Regions from separate parts of the Modestobacter sp. VKM Ac-2979 genome, predicted to be linked through region 2. Evidence: predicted binding sites of a transcription regulator. Region 2 holds the regulator's gene; the other holds the start of a gene.

Region 1 (4,181 bases), on a different contig from region 2:
TAGCTCCATAAGAGGGAGGCGACGGCATCAAGGGCAAACCATTTCCAGCGACGCCACCTTGGGCCCAAGCGCAGCTTCTTCGAGTCCTGGGGCGAGGGTGAAGCGTTGTCCGCGTCGACCTTCGATTTCGTGAGCTGTATTGGCTCCAACTTGTCGAGGATGTTGTGCCGCGGTTCGTCGCCCACTGACTGCCTTCCGCCTGATCCGGTCTCGGACAGTACCTGTGTAAGCCGGTCGGAGCGCGTAGTTGAGCGACCAAGCCGCTGTCAGTTGAAGGGGAGGTCCTAGGGGTTGCTGAGGTTGGTGCAGTCGGTGGGGCCGCCGCAGGCGTGGGCGGTGACGTGGTCCAGGTCGGTCCAGCCGACGCGTTGGCCGCAGTTGGGGAACCGGCAGCGCCGGTCGCGGGTGGTCACGAATGACCGTTGCCGTGCGGTGGGGGTGTAGGCGGTGGTGGCCGGTGGCGGGCCGAGCACCGGACAGCCGCACGGCTGGCTTCCGCTTCCGCTGCCATCGCCGCTGCCGCTGGCTTCGCGGTTGCTGCCACGTTCGGGATGGTGCGGGCAGCCACGGCGGGCGAGGCGGGCCAGTTCAGCCGGGGTGATCGTGCTCAGCAGCTGCCCGTCCGGGCCGGTGAGCGCGTAGGTGAGGCTGCCGCCGTCGGGGGTGGTGAGCCCGAGGGCGCCGACCCGGCCGAGCAGTTCGCGCAGGTGGGCGGCGGTGATCGGCAGCCCGTTCACCCCACCCGGTGCACTGCTGACGCCGGCCAGAGCGGTCAGGTCGGCGGTGACCGTGACGTTCACGGCCACGGCGGGCAGCCCGGAGTCAGCCGGGCGGCGGATCAGTGTGGACAGCACGTGCGCCCGCAGGGCGCCGATCGGGCGGTCATCACCGTCGGCCTTGAGCATCTTCGCGAGTTGGTCGACCAGGTCGTGGCACTCCACGGCCTCATCGGTGGGCAGGTCCGCGGACAGCGTCGACCGGCCGTCGGTGGGGGAGGGGAAGACCCGCACGTCGGCGTTCTTGGCCGCGGCTTCCCGGCGCTCGTCGGCTGCGGCGGCGTCCAGGCGGAGCAGTTCCTCGGTGGCCCGTTTCTCCAGCCGCGCCACCGACAGCTCGCGCGCCTCATCCAGCAGCGCGGCCTCGACCTGGCCGGCGACGGCCGCCGGGGTGTGCTCGAGGACGTCGGCGAGCACCTGGGCCCGGCGCTCGTCCAGCTGCCCGGCGGCCAGGGCGGCGAAGGTGGCGGGCAGCTTCTCCGACCAGGTCAACGCCCGCCGCAACCGCACCGCCGCCGTCCCACGGCCCAGGTTCAGCACCGCAGACAGCTCGGCGAGGAAGAACTCGCTGATCTCCGTGCCATCGAGCTCGGCCGTCCAGCCCAGCCGGCGGGCACCCCGGCTGCCCGGCGGTGGGTCGAAGGTGGCCGGGCGCCGGCCGGCCAGCTGCAGGATCAGCTCGGCTTCCTCCGCGGCGGCCATCGCCCGCTGGCGCTGCACCGACCGCAGTCGGGCCGCCAGCTGCTCATCGGAGGAGGCAGCCTCCCGCGCGCCGTGCGCCGTGCCGGTGAAGCAGACGTCGACCGCCACACCCCAGAAGCCCGGTGGCATCGCCGTCGTCGTCACGCATTCGAACATACGTACGGCGTCTGACAGTTTCGGCGGGAGCGAGGCTGCCGACGGGGTCGACCCGCCCCACCGACCGTGGAGCCGTGCCGGGGCCCGGCTCCACGGTCGGTCTGGTGGCTCGCGCTCGGCCACCGCCGAGGTCAGCGGTAGACGACGTCCACGCTGCGGAAGGCGCCCAGCTCGTGGTCGGCGACGAAGTGCTCGTGGTCGCGGCGCACCCGGTCGGCGGCCTCCTCGGCGAAGCGCAGGACGTCGTCGACGAACAGGTCGCGCCCGCCGATGGCCTCCAGGATCGCCGGCTCGACGTCGTAGTCGACGTTGCCGGTCTCGTCGGACATCGCGTGCGTGTGGGCCAGCACCCGGCCGCAGATTTCCGCGTACTCCTTCCACTCGCTCGTGGACAGCTCGTCCAGGCTGATGTCGTCCCGGAACGGCGCCCGCTCCCGCACCATGAAGCTCTGGCCGTCGATGTCGACGCTCCCGTAGAAGACGTCGCCGCTGACCAGGTGCACCCGCTGGGCGTGCCGGATCCGGTCGCCCTGACCGTCCACCTCGTACCCCGACGGCGGCACCAGGCCGGACAGGGCCGAGCGGCGGGCGCGCTTGAACTCCAGGAGCAGGTCATCCGTGCCGTCGTCGCGCACGCCGGCGATGAGCACGTAGTACCGGGTCAGGCCCAGCGAGGCGGTGCCGGCGCCGCGCCGCTCGGCGACGTCCTTCACCCGCATCCGGCCGGCCCGCTCGGGCACCTCCACCTCGTTCTCGGCGACGTAGCGGTCGACGATCTCCTGGAACTCCTCCCGGCGGCTGCTGACCGGCACCAGTTCCTCGTCGGTGCGGAAGCCGCGCCGGGTCTCCTCCAGGAGGTCCTCCAGCCACTCGGCGCGGCTGGTCTCCAGCGTGCTGCCGATCAGCTCCGCGATCAGCGGCGGGGCGTTGTCCATCCGGAGCTGCTCGGTCTGCTCCTGGCCGTCGGCGGCATAGGCGGCGATCCCGGCCACGTAGCCGCGTACGAACCGGCGGGCGATGGCCCGCTGCTTCTTCTGGCTCTGGCCGGTCTTCTCGGCCGCGCCGAGCATGAACCCCACGGTGCCGCGCTTGAGGTCCCAGGTGAAGGGCGCGTAGTAGGCGTCGTCGAAGTCGTTGACCCCGAAGATCGGCACGTTGTCGGAGCTGGGCATCACGCCGAAGTTGCCGGGGTGGACGTCGCCGAGGGCCAGGACCGTGGGCAGTCGGGCGTCCTCGCCGACCAGGTCGCGGTAGAAGAGCAGGTTCGTGCCGCGGAAGAAGTGGAAGACCGAGCCGGCGAGCTTGTCGAACTTCGCCCGCGCCTCCAGGTCACCGGTGGCGATGCGAGTCTCGTGGTCCTCACGCACGGTCTCCCGTACGTGCACCCGGCGGTCGTTGCCACTGAGCATCCGGGGGATGAGCACCATCTCGCCCCGGGCCCGGGCCTCGGCCAGCAGGCGGAACGCCTCGACCCGCGAGTGCACCGGCCGTGAGCCGTCGCCACGGACGCCGTCGGACAAGGCGCCGCCGGACGCGGCGCCGTCGCCGGAGTCGGACGTCAGCGCGTCGACCAGTTGGTCCTTGGTCATCGACGAGCGTCCGGGTACGTCCTGCTCACGCGCGCGGCGCAGCAGTTCGGTGCGGGTGGCGGACTCGAGGTCTGTGTCCATGCCCCTCCGCCTACCCCGACCCGCCCGGGTGCTGAAACCCCGGCCGGCTGACGGGTCAGTGCAGGTCGCGGCGGGTGAACAGCACGGTGCCCAGGGTCAGGACGACGGCGGTCACCACGGCCATGAAGACGCCGGCCTGCAGGTTGCCCAGCAGGTACTCGGTGGACTCCCCGGTGAACGGGTCGGAGCCGAGGAACAGGGTCAGGCCGTCGGGCACCACCAGCGCCGAGGCGTTGTTGGTGAGCAGCCAGGGCTGCCAGTCCGGGCGTACGGCCCGTACCGCCGTCTCCAGCACCGCGAAGTAGACGAACCCCACCCCGAGCGCCGCGCCGGTGTTGCGCACCAGGTTGGTCAGCCCGAACCCGAGCAGCCCGGTCAGCGTGGTGAGCAGCACCCCACGGCCCCCGGTGGCCAGCAGCTCCGACCAGAACCCGTCGGGCAGGGCGGCCCCGTCGCCGGCGAACGACTGCCAGAGGCCGGCCATCGCCAGCCACGCGCCCTGCGCGACCACGCCGAGGACGGCGGAGGCCACGGCGACGACGACGATCTTGGCGCCGAGCACCCGGGGCCGCCGGGTCTCCCAGAACAACAGCGCGATCATCGACCGGGAGGACCACTCGGCGCCGACGAACGTGGCGCCGATCAGGAAGGCCAGCACCGCACCCGCTGCGCTGAACGCCACGGCCCCGGCGACGCCGTCCGCGGCGAAGGAGAACGGCGCCGGGTCCAGGTACCAGTCGAGGTCGAGGTCCGCGGCGGTGACCGGCGCGCCACACCACTCCTCGGGGGAGACGTCCGCCGGGACGTCGTCCGAGGCCAGGCACTCCGCCCGGAAGTCGTTCGCCCGTTCCACCTCCACCTGCAGCTGCTGCTGTGC
Region 2 (4,181 bases):
TCGACGTCGAGGTGCTGGTGCCCTACGACCGGGGTGACCTGGTCGCCCGGGTGCACCGGGACGGCGAGGTCGTCGAGGAGGCGCACGAGGCCACCGGGACCCGGCTGACCGCGCGCGTCAACGCCGGCCTGGCCGCCCAGCTCGACGATTTCACCGCGCCGGCCACCGAGGACTGACGGAGGGCCCCGCTGCCGCTCGCACGTTCGTGCCGGGCTCCCGCAGCGGGGCGAGCGGACAGCCCGGCGGATCACGACCAGGTCACGGCCCCGGTACCGTGACGCGATGACCAGGGGAGCGGTGGACCGGACGGCGACCGCTGCCGATCGACCGGTCGCACCGGTGGTCGGGGTGGGCCGGCCGCCGTGGTGGCTGCTCGTCCTCGCCGCCCTCGTCACCGTCGCGGTCACCGTCAACCTGCTCAGCCGCGGGTGGCTGGAACGGATGGACCTGCGGGTCTCCGAGGTGACCAGTGTGTGGGCGCTGCGGGACTCGTGGGCCTACTGGCCGATCTGGGTCGTCACCCAGATCGGCGGGCGGGTGACGATCCTGGTGGTGCTGGCCGGGCTGGTCGGGTGGCTCGCCGTGCGGCAGCGGACGCTGGTGCCGCTGGTCCGGGTGGTCGTTGCGCTGGCCCTGCTCACCACCGTGGTCTACGCGTTCAAGTGGGGCACCGGTCGTACGGCCCCGGCCTTCCCCGGGTCGTTCTTCCACACGGACGGGGCCAGCTACCCCTCGGGGCACGTGGCGAACGCCGTCCTCATGTGGGGGGTGGCCCGGTGGCAGGCCGTCGAGTTCGGCCTGCCCGCGGGCGTGCAGCGGGCCACCTGGCTGCTCAGCGTGCTGGGGCCGGTGGCGACGGGTGTGGCCATGGTGGCGCTGGACTTCCACTGGGTCACCGACGCGGTGGTCGGGCTCGCGGTCGGACTGCTGCTGTTGGGCGTGGTTCACGCACTGGACGCTGTCGCGATGTCACGCTGGGTTCGTGCCAGAGCCGGCCGATCCCAGGCGTAGCAGCGCCACCCGCCGCAGGACGACGGCCGGCGCCGCCCTCTGTGCGCCCGTCGGCCTGCTGGTCGCACTGCTGCCTGCCGGGCCGGCGGCCGCCGACGACGGGACCGCTCCCTACGGCGAGCCGACCACCCGGTGCGAGATCACCGACCCGCGGCTCCCGGAGCTCTCCGGCCTGGCCAGCGCCGGGGAGTCGATGCTCGCGATGAACGACGGCGGCGACCGCGCCGAGGTGCTGGTGCTCGACGGAGCCTGTGCGGTGGGTGAGGTGCGCACGGCGGAGGTCGACCCGTACGACCCCGAGGACCTCGCCCTCGCCGCCGACGGGACCATCTGGCTCGCCGACATCGGGGACAACGCGCAGAGCCGGGAGACGGTGGCGCTGATCGGTCTGCGCCCCGACGGGACCACCGTGCTGACCAGGCTCACCTACCCCGACGGTCCGCACGACGCGGAGGCCCTCCTGCTCGCGCCCGACGGCACCCCGTACCTGGTGACCAAGGAGGTGCTGGGCGCCAGCTCCGTGTACCGCCCGGATGCGCCCCTCGGCGACGGAGCCACCGTGCCGATGAGCAAGGTGGCGGCGCTCGGGCTCACGTTGACCGGCACACCGGGCGGCCCGGTGGGCCGGGCCGGCCAGCTGCTGGTCACCGGTGGCGCCGTGTCGTCGGACGGCTCGCGGATCGCCCTGCGGACCTACACCGACGCCTATGTCTGGCCGCTGAGCGGCTCCGACGTCGCCGGGGCGTTGGCCGGGCCCCCCGTGCGGGTGGCGTTGCCGGAGGCCCCACAGGGCGAGGCCATCGCCTTCGCGGCGAACGACCGGGACCTGCTCGTCGCCGGCGAGGGACTCCCTGCGGTGGTCACCCAGGTGCCGGCCACCGGTGACCTGACGGGGACGGTCCCGGCGGAGCCCACCGAGGCCGCCGACGGGTCGCTGGCGACCGCCGGTGGGGTCGAGCCGCTGACCGCCGGTCTCATCGCCGCGGCCGTGGCCACCGTGTTCGTGTGGGCCGGCGGCAAGCTGCGGCGGAGCCCGGCCTGAGCACGGGCCCGGCGCCCGTGCCCGAGGTCAGACCCGACGGAGCACGGTGACGACCCGGCCGAGGACCGTGGCGTCGTCGCCCGGGATGGGCTCGTACGCGGCGTTGTGCGGCATCAGCCACACGTGCCCGTCACGCCGCTTGTAGGTCTTCACCGTCGCCTCGCCGTCGATCATCGCGGCGACGATCTCGCCGTTCTCCGCGGTCGGCTGCTGCCGGACGACGACCCAGTCGCCGTCGCAGATCGCCGCATCGACCATCGAGTCACCCGCGACCTTCAGCATGAACAGGGTGCCCTCGCCGACCAGCTCGCGGGGGAGGGGGAAGACGTCCTCGACCGCCTGCTCGGCCAGCACCGGACCGCCGGCGGCGATCCGGCCGACCAGGGGCACGTACGTGGGTCGGGGGGCAGTGGCGTCGTCGACGCCACTGGCTGCACCGGAACCGGCCAGCGCCTCGGCCGTGGCCTCGTTCGTCGTCGCGGTGCTGTCGCCGGGGAGGCGCACGTCGAGTGCGCGCGGCCGGTTCGGATCACGGCGCAGCCAGCCCTTGCGCTGCAGCACTGACAACTGGTGGGCCACGGACGAGGCGGAGGAGAGACCGACCGCCTCACCGATCTCGCGGACCGAGGGCGGGTAGCCGCGGCGCTCGATCGAGTCACGGATGACCTCGAGCACCCGGCGCTGCCGCTGGGTCAGTCCGTCGCCGTCGGCGGCCCGGTCGGGGAACTCCCGCACCGCTGCTCCCGCCCCCGCTGCAGCCGTGGGCGCTGCGCCGTCGGCGGGTGCCGGGCTGGACGCTCCACGCCGCGAAGGGCTCTTGCCGCCGCGCGCCTTCGGGCCGTCGACCGCCATGTGTCCTCCTCGTCCGGCTGCCTCGGCAGCAGTTCCCGGTGGCGTCCTGCCGTACCGACGGCCGTGTCGCCACGGCGAGCCGGGACCTCGGACGCTGTCCTCGATCGCCTCGGAACCGTATCGCCTCAGGCCTCTCCGTTCAAACACGTGTTCGAAGAAGTCGCCGTGTCGGCGTGTTCCTGTCGGGGGTGTGCGGTAGACATCGCCCAGACGTTCTGTTCGAACGCCTGTTCGACCACCCGGTACCGCGAGACCTCTGGAGCACCCCGATGGCCAGTCCGCAGCTCGAGCTCCCCGTGGCCGCCCCGGCCTCGATGGCGGTCGTGCTCCCGTTCCCGGGGGCGCGCCAGGTGGCGCACTCGCCCGGGTCCGTGGTGCGCGGTCGGCCTGCACCCCTGCCCCGGGCGGCTCGCCCTGCGGCGGCCCTGCGGGGTCCCGGGCATCCCGACGTGCGCCCTGGTCGGCGGGTCGGCGTTGCGGGCGGGGGCGCCGCCGGCTGCGCGAGGCGCACGGGAGGGGGTGGCGGTGGGGCCGCCTCGGGTGCACAGGCGCCGTTGCGGCTGACCCGGCGCGGGCGGCGAGTGGTCGCCGGGCTGTCCATCGCCTTCGGGGTGTCCGTCGCCGCGGCGACGTTCGCCGCCGAGTCCGGCGGCCCCGGCGGCGGCCTCGAGCTGGCCGGCTCGACGATGGTCGTCGTCCAGTCCGGGGACACCCTGTGGTCGATCGCCGGCGAGATCGCGCCGGAGGAGGACCGTCGCGCGGTCGTCGACGCGCTCCTGAACGTGAACGGCCTCTCCGACGTCGACCTCGTCCCCGGTCAGGTGCTCGAGCTGCCCTGACCGGCGGCGCACCGGTGTCCACCGCGGTGCGAAGGGCCCGGCCGAGGCGCCGGTGGTTGTGGCGGGAGGGGCTCCGAGGGGCGCCCGGGTCAGATGCGGAAGACGACACGCTCGCCAGGGCTTGCACACCTGTAGGGGTGGTCGTACGGTTCCACCACAACATCTAGTAGTTACAGAGCTGTAAGCCATCCACAGTCGTTCCACACGTTGTCCCCGGCGCATCCACCGGATGTCCCCGGCCCAGTCCACAGCACGGCCATCGGGTCGGGGCCCGGTCACGGTGTCACGACGCCGCGGCGAGACCCTGCGCGACACCTCGGGAAGGAGGAGATCGACATGCGTTGTCCCTTCTGCCACAACCCCGACAGCAGGGTCATCGACTCGCGGGAGACCGACGAGGGGGCGACCACCCGCCGTCGACGCTCCTGCCCGGGCTG

The links. The regulator LexA, encoded in region 2, represses DNA repair genes until DNA is damaged. The targets are predictions, from matches to a motif close to TCGAACANNTGTTCGA.
Region 1: O2W15_RS02440 (HNH endonuclease signature motif containing protein) is a predicted target of LexA. The motif match lies at 1,627-1,642, and genes of this name have one in related genera.

What each region holds. Positions count from the first base shown of each region.
Region 1 is NZ_JAPVBO010000001.1:489,557-493,737, reverse strand. Features, by position in the region: gene O2W15_RS02445 (hypothetical protein) at 1-185, opposite strand, end outside; gene O2W15_RS02440 (HNH endonuclease signature motif containing protein) at 285-1,622, opposite strand; gene O2W15_RS02435 (DUF2252 domain-containing protein) at 1,766-3,304, opposite strand; gene O2W15_RS02430 (ABC transporter permease subunit) at 3,360-4,181, opposite strand, start outside.
Region 2 is NZ_JAPVBO010000007.1:63,932-68,112, forward strand. Features, by position in the region: gene hflX (GTPase HflX) at 1-176, shown strand, start outside; gene O2W15_RS19905 (phosphatase PAP2 family protein) at 283-1,011, shown strand; gene O2W15_RS19910 (hypothetical protein) at 983-2,053, shown strand; gene lexA (transcriptional repressor LexA) at 2,081-2,905, opposite strand; gene O2W15_RS19920 (LysM peptidoglycan-binding domain-containing protein) at 3,460-3,744, shown strand; gene nrdR (transcriptional regulator NrdR) at 4,081-4,181, shown strand, end outside.